2 regions of the Nitrospirillum goiasense genome follow, and region 2 is predicted to be linked to the other one. Evidence: riboswitches for the same ligand, from Rfam matches in the RefSeq annotation. Region 2 holds a riboswitch; the other holds the start of a gene.

Region 1 (4,540 bases), on a different contig from region 2:
GACTTGTACGGCATGTTCATCTGGACCTGCACCGCGCCGGAGGAGTTGCCCCCGCTGGCGTTGATCAGGCCGTTGGCCACGGTGTTGTTGGGGTTGGTGGGGTCCAGGATGGGATACAGGAACATCCAGGAGTTCGATTCAGACTCCCGTCTGTTCAGCAGCAGGTTGCCATACGCCTCGATGCCGTTGTCGAATTTGTAGGCGCCGGACACATAGACGGAAGAACGGCGCAGGGGCGAAATGGAGTCCGCGTTCTGGTAGGCCTCGGAATTGGAGGTGCCGTACGGGTAAGTGTCCGGATAGCCCCCACGCGCCACCCGCACCCAGTCCGGCAACGACTGTCTCAGGTTCAGGGCCGCGGCGGGATATTTTGCCTTGGACAGGGTCGGGTCGTACTGGAACCAGCCGCCATAAAAGGTTTCATCGAAGAACACGCCGGTGGGATTCAGGTTCCGGCATTTGATGGTGCCGTTCTGGTCCTGCAAATCCATGCGCGCGCCCGTGGTGGGATTATAGACATAGTCTTGCGCGCAGGCCGTTTCCGGGCGCTGCCGAACCTTCAGGGACTGCTGGTCATTGAATTCCGCGCCGATGTTGATGTAGCCGCCACCGAATTCCTTTCCCCAGAACAGGGAACCCTGGCGGTAGTTGCCGCCGCCCTTGGTGTTGACGGTGCTGTAGGCGTTGACTTCCAGGCCTTCGGAGGCGCGGCGGGTGATAATGTTCACCACGCCGGCGACGGCATCCGATCCGTAAATGGATGACGCGCCGTCCGTCAGCACCTCGATATGGTCGATGATGGACGCGGGCAGCACATTCAAATCCACCGGCCCCACCTGGCTGCCCACGCCGGCCGGCGTCAGGCGCCGGCCATCCATCAGCGTCAGGGTGCGGGTCGCGCCCAGGTCGCGCAGGCCGATGGTGTTGGCGTTGGTGCCACCGACCGACACGGCGCCGGCGGCGCCCGTGGCCGACAGGTGGTTGTTGACCTGCTGCGACCCCGTCGCCGTCGATCGGCTCAGCAGGCTGACCGTATCGGCCAGCCCCGCGTTCAAGCCGTCTTCCGGCCGGACGATCTGGAGGGGGCGGTCGCCGTTGTACGGGGTCTTGAGCCGCGTACCGGTGACCATGATGGGCTCAAGGTCGGTGCCATCCGACTGCGCCGTCTTGTCGGTGTCCTGGCTGGACGACGTCTGCGCCAGCGCTGGTCCAACGACCAGGCTGCCCAAGGTGAAGGCGGCCGAGGCCAACAAATGTCGCTTTTTCATTCTTCGTCCCCAAACGAATTTCGCTTCCCTGTTTATTTTGCTTGTGACGCCTCCCCAGGCCCGGTGATCAGGCGACAGAACCCCGTTCGCACCCTTGCCCGGGGTGCGCCGCCAAATCGCCGATATTCTTTAATTTGCTTTTTTAAAGTTAGTGCTGACTAACAAAACCACTAAAACTCAAAAGACAGCCGTTAACCGCGGCGTTCCCGCCATCGGCTTTTAACATTGCTAGATGGACGTCGCAGGGGCGCCGACAAACGCCCGCTGTAAGCTTAGCCGTTGATAGTGTTGGATTTTACAAAAGTCGGTTGGTGTGCGTACTCCACGATTGGCGTGACACGGCATTGCCCGGGAGTTGGGCCCGGACATGCGAAAGAGCAACGGTTATCGGGGCTGTGACGCACCCGTTCACAGAGCAGGACCTAATGCGGTTGATTTTTTTTCGCGCCTAATATTCGACGGGATTTCCCCGCCCACTCCGGCGCCCCATCTGTCTTTTTGCCTGAGAGATTTACTCCGTCGGCGGGTCAGCCGAAACCGGCGACCTCTTTCCAGATTTTGAGTGTTTGTACGGTCCTTTTGCCTGAGAGTTTCCGGGGCGGTTGCTCCTTCGGCGTCGACCAGGGGCAAAGCCCGTCAGCCGATCTCTCCCGTACAAGACGGTCCGGATGTTCGGGCACAAAAAAGGAAATGTCAATTGCATTCGTGCGGAAATTATTTTCGTGCGTTCCTGTCGCGATTCCGGTCCTTTTCTGCCTTTGCCCCTGCTTCGCGCTGCCGGCACACCTCCAGGTCCATTCCACCCAATTGTTAGGAAAAGGTGCTTGACACCCGATGGCGACTCTGGCGTTCAATGGTGGCGCTGATGCGGGAGAGACCGGCGACCGGAGTTATCCGTGAACTGGCGCCGAAGGAGCAACCGCCCCGGAAACTCTCAGGCAAACCGACAGGCGGAACGCACCGGCCATCCACCGCATGAGTGGGCGTCCGTGCCTAAACGCACCTTCAGCCTGGGTTTCCCGGACTGCAGGTTCCTTGTGCCATGTATCCCACCATCAGTCTGGGGCTTTGTCCCCACCGGCCAGCGCGGTGGCGGCGTGCTCTGATACAGCGTGCCCTGATTGTGCCGGTGTCCTATCGAACAACGATAAACAATGAAGCACGGAGGCAGTTTTGGGGATTTCCATTGGGGGGCTGGTGCGTCCCATCGTTGCGGTCTGCATCGTCCTGCTGGCGCCCGTCGGCGCCCCCGTCGGCGCTCAAGCGGCCGATCGGGCGTTGATGCGCTTTCCGGACATACATGGCGATGAAGTGGTCTTCTCCTACGCGGGCGACCTCTGGCTGGCTACCACCGCTGGCGGGACGCCGCGCCAGCTGACCAGCGGGCCTGGCCTGAAGCTGTTCCCTAAATTCTCCCCCGATGGTCAATGGATCGCCTTCACCGGCCAATATGGCGGTGATGAGCAGGTCTATGTGATGCCCGCCAAAGGCGGCGTTCCGCGCCAATTGACCTTTTATCCCGCCCTGGGGCCTTTGCCGGCCCGGTCGGGCTACGACAATCAGGTGACGGGATGGAGGCCGGATGGTTCCGCCATCCTTTTCCGGTCGCTTCGCGATGTGCCTACGGTGACGGAGGCGCGGCTTTACACCGTTCCCCGGACGGGTGGGGAGGTGGCGCCGCTGCCCATGGCGCGGGCTGGCGCGGGCGTGTTTTCCCCCGATGGGGGCAAGGTGCTGTTCTCCACCACCTCGCGCGATTTCCGGACGTGGAAGCGGTATCAGGGCGGTTGGGCGCAGGATCTGTTCGTCGCCGACCTGTCGTCCAAATCCCTGACGAACATCACCCACAACGTCCGCACCGACCGCGACCCGATGTGGACGCGCCGGGGCATCTTCTTCCTGTCGGACCGCGACGGCCATCTGAACCTGTATCAGACCGACGTCAACGGCGGGACCGTCCGCAAACTGACCAACTTCACTGCCGGGGATGCGGAATGGGCCAGCGCGGACGCGGATGGTAACATCGTCTTCCAGTATGAGGGCACGCTCCATGTCTATCGCGCGGCGGCGAATACCGAGCAGACCCTGACCCTGGACATTCCGGCCGGCGACGCGGCGGGCATGCCGCGCACGATCGGCGTGGGCGGCCAGGTGGAGGACAGCGCCCTGTCCCCGGATGGACACCGGGTCGCGGTCGTCGCCCGGGGGGATATCTTCCTGCTGCCCGTCGAGGGGCCAGGGGCCGCCGTGAACCTGACCCACAGTTCCGGCGTGCATGAACGCGCCGTCGCCTGGGCGCCTGACGGCCACAGCCTCGCTTTCCTGTCCGACCGTGGCGGGGATGAGGAACTGTGGGTCATGGCCAGCGATGGCGGCGGCGCGCGCGCCGTCACCCGCGACAGCCACACCCGCTATTACCGCCCCGTCTGGTCGCCCGATGGGCGTCACGTCGCCGTCTTGGACAAGGACGGCGGCTTGTTCGCGGTCGATGTCGCCACCGGCGCGCGCCGGTCGGTGGGCGCCACGCGGGCCTGGTTCCAGCGGGATTATGAATGGTCGCCCGATGGGCGCTACCTGACCTATGCGGAGATGCAGCCCAGCAACCTCCGCGCCATCCGCATCTGGGATGTCGAGACGGGCCGGAACGAGGTCGTCACCGATACCCTTTACGATTGCTTCAGTCCCGCCTGGTCACCGGATGGGCGGTATCTCTGGTTCCTGTCCGTCCGCGACCCGGTCTTGCAGGTGGCGGAAGGCGAATGGAACTATGCCGGTAACCGCCAAACGCGGATCTATGCGCTGGCGCTGCGGCACGATGTCCCGAACCCGTTCATGCCCCCCAATCCGGGGGAGGGTGCCAAGGGTGGGGCGGCGGCGTCCGCCGATGGCAAGGGGGCGAAGAAAGGCGCCGTCGTGGAGTATGACGGCCTGGCGCAGCGCCTGATACAGGCGCCCGTCGGCCCGGATAACTACGTGGACCTGACGGCCGCCGCCGACAGGCTGGCCTTCCGCCTGCACGATGACCCGACCTTCGCCGGCGGCGACGGACATGCCTCGCTGTTCAGCCTGCCTTTCAAGGGGGGCAAGACCATCCGCGTGGTCGATGCGCCCCGGGGGTATGACATGGACGCGGCGCGAACCACAGCCCTGCTTCAGGGCGGCAACAATTACTTGGCGGTCGCCCACCTGGATCCGGGCGGGGGAGCCGCCGGCGGCCCGACCCCCCTCGACCTCGGCCGTTTGGTCGTGACCATCAACCCCCGCGAGGAATG
Region 2 (4,540 bases):
CACCGGCGCAGAAACCGCGCGGGGAGGCCAAGAGGATGTTGAGCGTCGGCTTGGTCATGGTGATCAGGTCTACTCGGGTTCCGGTAAGCCCCGGCGCGCGGGGCCGATCATGGCGGCGGATCATAAAACGGTGCGGCGGCGGATCGCCAGCGCCGATACGTTAAATCTCGTCGCCCATCAATATAAGGATGGCGCAGGCGATGTCTTGTGCCGGTATGGCTGCTTCTCTATTGTCGCGGGGCCCCGACGCCGGCCGGCGTCCAACTCCAGACGAGCCCCGCTTCAATGAACATCCACACGGACACTAATATAGGTTGGCCCCCCAGGAAAGGCACCCGCGGCCGCCTGGCCCTGCTTTTGGGGATGCCTCTCATGCTGTCGCTGGCGGCATGCGCCAATAAGAACGTCGGTTATCGTCCCGGCTGCCCCACCGTGGCCATCGTCCGCGACGCGTCGTCGGTGGGCGTGCCCGGCGCCAACGGCCAGCTGAGCTACACCGCCGTGATGCCCAACATCCAGGGCCGCTGCGAATACAGCGAAAAGGGCGTCACCATGACCGAGGATCTGCGCGTGGGCGCCAGCACGGGTCCCGCCTATACCGGCGGCCCCCTGCCGCTGACCTATTTCGTCGCGGTCACCGACGCCGACCGCAAGATCCTGACCAAGCAGACCTACAACGTCACCCTGGATGTCAGCAGCGGCAGCGGCGGTTCGGTGGAGCGGCTGACCCAGTTCATCCCGCTGAGCCCGGAAGTCGACGGCCGTTATTATGAGGTGCTGGTGGGCTTCCAGCTGACGCCGGAGCAGTTGGAGGCCAACATCCGCTTCAATTCCAAGCCGCCGGCCCCGCCGGTTCCGGCCGGGAAATAAGCGAAAGGCACAAGGCGTACGGGTTCGACCGGCCGGGCAGGGGCGCCCAAGGCCGGGAGCCCTCGGGGAAGGCGGGTCGCGGGGCAGCGGCCCGCCTTTACTTTTTGGGGTCCGTTGGATTAGGGTGCGTGCGCGAAGCTGATGACACCTCGCGGGAGAGACTGGTCCCGTTCGGGTCTGGCGCCGAAGGAGCAACCGCCCCCGGAAACTCTCAGGCAAAAGGACCGCGAGGAAGAAGCACATCTGGAAAGCGGCCCGGCCTCATGGCAATGCCTGTCGCCACCCCCTGCGGGTGGCTTTCCGGCGTTGGAGGCCAAAGCCCACCGACGGAGTAAGCGGGCCCGACCTGACGATAGGTCGTTCCCCCGTGAATCTCTCAGGGTCCGGGACAGAGGGGGGCGAGCCCACACGGAATCCGTCCGTGCGGGATGAACTCGTCCGCCGGGAGTCCCAGCGCTTATGTCCAGTGAAACCGATTCGCCCCTGCTCACCACCCCGCTGAACGCCCTGCACCGCGAGCTTGGCGCCAAGATGGTGCCCTTCGCCGGCTATGACATGCCCGTTCAGTATCCGCTGGGCGTGCTGAAGGAACACCTTCACACCCGGGAGCAGGCCGGCCTGTTCGACGTGTCGCACATGGGCCAGGTCATCCTGCGCGGCGACGGCGTCGTCGACGCGCTGGAAAAGCTGGTGCCGGGTGAGCTGAAGGCGCTGAAGGAAGGCCGCATCCGCTACAGCTTCTTCACCAACGACCAGGGTGGCATCCTGGACGACCTGATGATCGCCAACCGGGGCGACCACCTGTTCCTGGTGGTGAACGCCGCCTGCAAGGTGCAGGACATCGCGCATCTGACGGCCGGCCTGCCGGGCATCGAGGTCGAGTACCTGGGCGACGACCGGGGCCTGCTGGCCCTGCAGGGGCCCACGGCGGCGGCCGTGCTGGCCCGCTTCGTGCCCGAGGTCGCCACCATGCCCTTCATGTCCATGGTCAACGCCAGCCTGAAGGGCATTCCGGTGACCATCGCCCGGTCCGGCTACACCGGCGAGGACGGGTACGAGATCGGCATCGATGGCGCCCGCACCGAGGATGTGGCCCGCCTGCTGCTGGCGGAGCCCGAGGTGGCGGCCATCGGTCTGGGCGCCCGCGACAGCCTGCGCCTGGAGGCCGGCCTGTGCCTCTATGGCCATGACATCGACACCACCACCACCCCCGTGGAGGCCGGCCTGACCTGGGCCATCTCCAAGCGCCGGCGGGAGGAGGGGGCTACCCCGGTGACGCCATCGTCCGCCGCCAGCTGGCCGAGGGGGCCGCGCGCTACCGCGTCGGCATCCAGCCGGAGGGCCGGGCGCCGGCGCGCGAACACACCGAAATCCAGGACGCCAGCGGCCAGACGGTGGGTGAGGTCACCTCCGGCGGCTTCGGCCCCAGCGCCAACGCCCCGGTCGCCATGGGCTACGTCACCGCCGCCAACGCTGCCGTGGGCACGCCCCTGTCGCTGATCGTGCGCGGCAAGGCCCTGCCGGCCAAGGTGGCCGCCCTGCCGTTCGTGCCGCAGCGCTACTACCGCGGCTGATCCCGATCGCGCGGCCCGGCCGGTGCCGGGCCCGCCTTGCCATTGAACGCCTTTCCCCCCGAGGAGCAGAATCATGACCATCCGTTTCACCGAAGACCATGAGTGGATCAGCCTGGACGGCGACGTCGCCACCGTCGGCATCACCACCTTCGCCCAGAGCCAGCTGGGTGACGTGGTGTTCGTCGAGGTGCCCGAGGCCGGCCGCGCCCTGACCAAGGGCAAGGACGCCGCCGTGGTGGAATCGGTGAAGGCCGCCAGCGAGGTGTTCGCGCCGGTGGACGGCACGGTGGTCGAGGGCAACCAGGCCGTGGTCGACGACCCGTCCCTGGTCAACAGCGACCCGCAGGGCGCCGGCTGGTTCTTCAAGATGACCCTGGCCAACGCGGCCCAGCTGGACGGCCTGATGGACCAGGCCGCCTATGACGCCTTCGTGGAAGGTCAGCACTGATGCGGTATCTGCCCCTGACCGAGGCCGACCGGCAGGAGATGCTGGCGGCCATCGGCGCCCCGTCGGTGGACGCGCTGTTCGGCGACGTGCCGGTGGCGGCCCGCCTGGACCAGCCCATCGCCGGCCTGCCCCATCACCAGGGCGAGCTGCAGGTGGAACGCGCCCTGTCGCGCCTGGCCGCCCGCAACGTGCCGGCGGGCAGCTGCCCCAGCTTCCTGGGCGCCGGCGCCTACCGCCACCATGTGCCGGCTTCCGTTGACCAGTTGCTGACGCGCGGTGAGTTCCTCACCAGCTACACGCCGTACCAGCCCGAGGTGACGCAGGGCACCCTGCAGTACCTGTTCGAGTTCCAGACCCAGGTGGCGCTGATCACCGGCATGGATGTGGCCAACGCCTCCATGTACGACGGCGCCACGGCCTGCGCCGAGGCGGTGCTGATGGCCAACCGCGTCACGCGCCGCAACCGCGCCGTGCTGTCCGGCGGCCTGCACCCGCACTACCGCGACGTGACGGCCACCACCACCGGCGTGCTGGGCGTGGACCTGGTGACCCTGCCGGCCGATCCCAAGGGGATCGAGGACTTGGCGGCCGCCATCGACGACAAGACCTCCTGCGTCGTGGTGCAGAACCCCACCCTGTTCGGCCATGTCGCCGACCTGACCCCCCTGGCCGAGGCCTGCCACGCCAAGGGCGCCCTGCTGGTCGTGGTGGTGACCGAGGTGGTGAGCTTGGGGCTCATGCCGTCGCCCGGCTCCATGGGCGCCGACATCGTGGTGGCCGAGGGCCAGAGCATCGGCAACGGCCTGAACTTCGGCGGGCCCTACCTGGGCCTGTTCGCCACCCGCGACAAGTTCGTGCGCCAGCTGCCGGGCCGCCTGTGCGGCGAGACGGTGGATGCGGACGGCAAGCGCGGCTTCGTGCTGACCCTCTCCACGCGGGAGCAGCACATCCGCCGCGAGAAGGCTACCTCCAACATCTGCACCAACTCCGGCCTGTGCGCGCTGGCCTTCACCATGCACCTGTCGCTGCTGGGTGAGGTGGGCTTCACCGGCCTGGCGCGGCTGAACCATGCCAAGGCGGCGCAACTGGCGGACAAGCTGGCCGCGGCCGGCGTCACCGTGCTGAACCAGGGCTTCTTCAACGAGTTCACCGTCCAGGTGACGGGCGACGCCGCGGCGCTGGTGGACAGGCTGGCGGCGGAACCGCTGCTGGCCGGCGTGCCTGTTTCCCGCCTGCACCCCGGCCAGGCGGATCTCGCCGACCTGCTGCTGGTGGCGGTGACGGAGACGACCACCGAAGACGACATGGACGCCCTCGTTCAGGCCCTGGGAGGGTCGAAGTGATGAACACCCAAGGACGCAAGACCACGCCGGACGCGGAATCCGCCGCCGGCAGCGATGTGGCCACCTATACGGGGAATCGGGCCCTGGTGCATGAAGAGCCGTTGATCTTCGAACTGGACAACCCCGGCGTCACCGGCGTGGACCTGGAGGCGGCCCCGGCCGTCGCCAGCCGCCTGGGCGGCCTGAAGGCCCGCGAGGGCATCGGCCTGCCCGGCCTGTCGGAGCCGACGGTGGTGCGCCACTACACGCGCCTCAGCCAGAAGAACCTGGGCATCGACAGCACGATGTACCCGCTGGGCTCGTGC

What was found. A riboswitch is a leader RNA that binds a small molecule or an ion and turns the genes downstream of it on or off. The one in region 2 is predicted to bind glycine.
Region 1: it holds a riboswitch for glycine, as region 2 does, so the genes downstream of both, ULB03_RS22320 (S41 family peptidase) here and gcvT (glycine cleavage system aminomethyltransferase GcvT) in region 2, are expected to answer to the same signal.

The regions. Positions count from the first base shown of each region.
Region 1 covers NZ_JAXQNP010000004.1:77,400-81,939, forward strand. Annotated here, with positions in the region: gene ULB03_RS22315 (TonB-dependent receptor domain-containing protein) at 1-1,268, opposite strand, end outside; glycine riboswitch at 1,830-1,931, opposite strand; glycine riboswitch at 2,127-2,228, shown strand; gene ULB03_RS22320 (S41 family peptidase) at 2,466-4,540, shown strand, end outside.
Region 2 covers NZ_JAXQNP010000002.1:1,492,507-1,497,046, forward strand. Annotated here, with positions in the region: gene ispH (4-hydroxy-3-methylbut-2-enyl diphosphate reductase) at 1-58, opposite strand, end outside; gene ULB03_RS09415 (hypothetical protein) at 373-870, shown strand; glycine riboswitch at 1,013-1,107, shown strand; partial or broken gene gcvT (glycine cleavage system aminomethyltransferase GcvT) at 1,330-2,444, shown strand; gene gcvH (glycine cleavage system protein GcvH) at 2,518-2,892, shown strand; gene gcvPA (aminomethyl-transferring glycine dehydrogenase subunit GcvPA) at 2,892-4,235, shown strand; partial or broken gene gcvPB (aminomethyl-transferring glycine dehydrogenase subunit GcvPB) at 4,235-4,540, shown strand, end outside.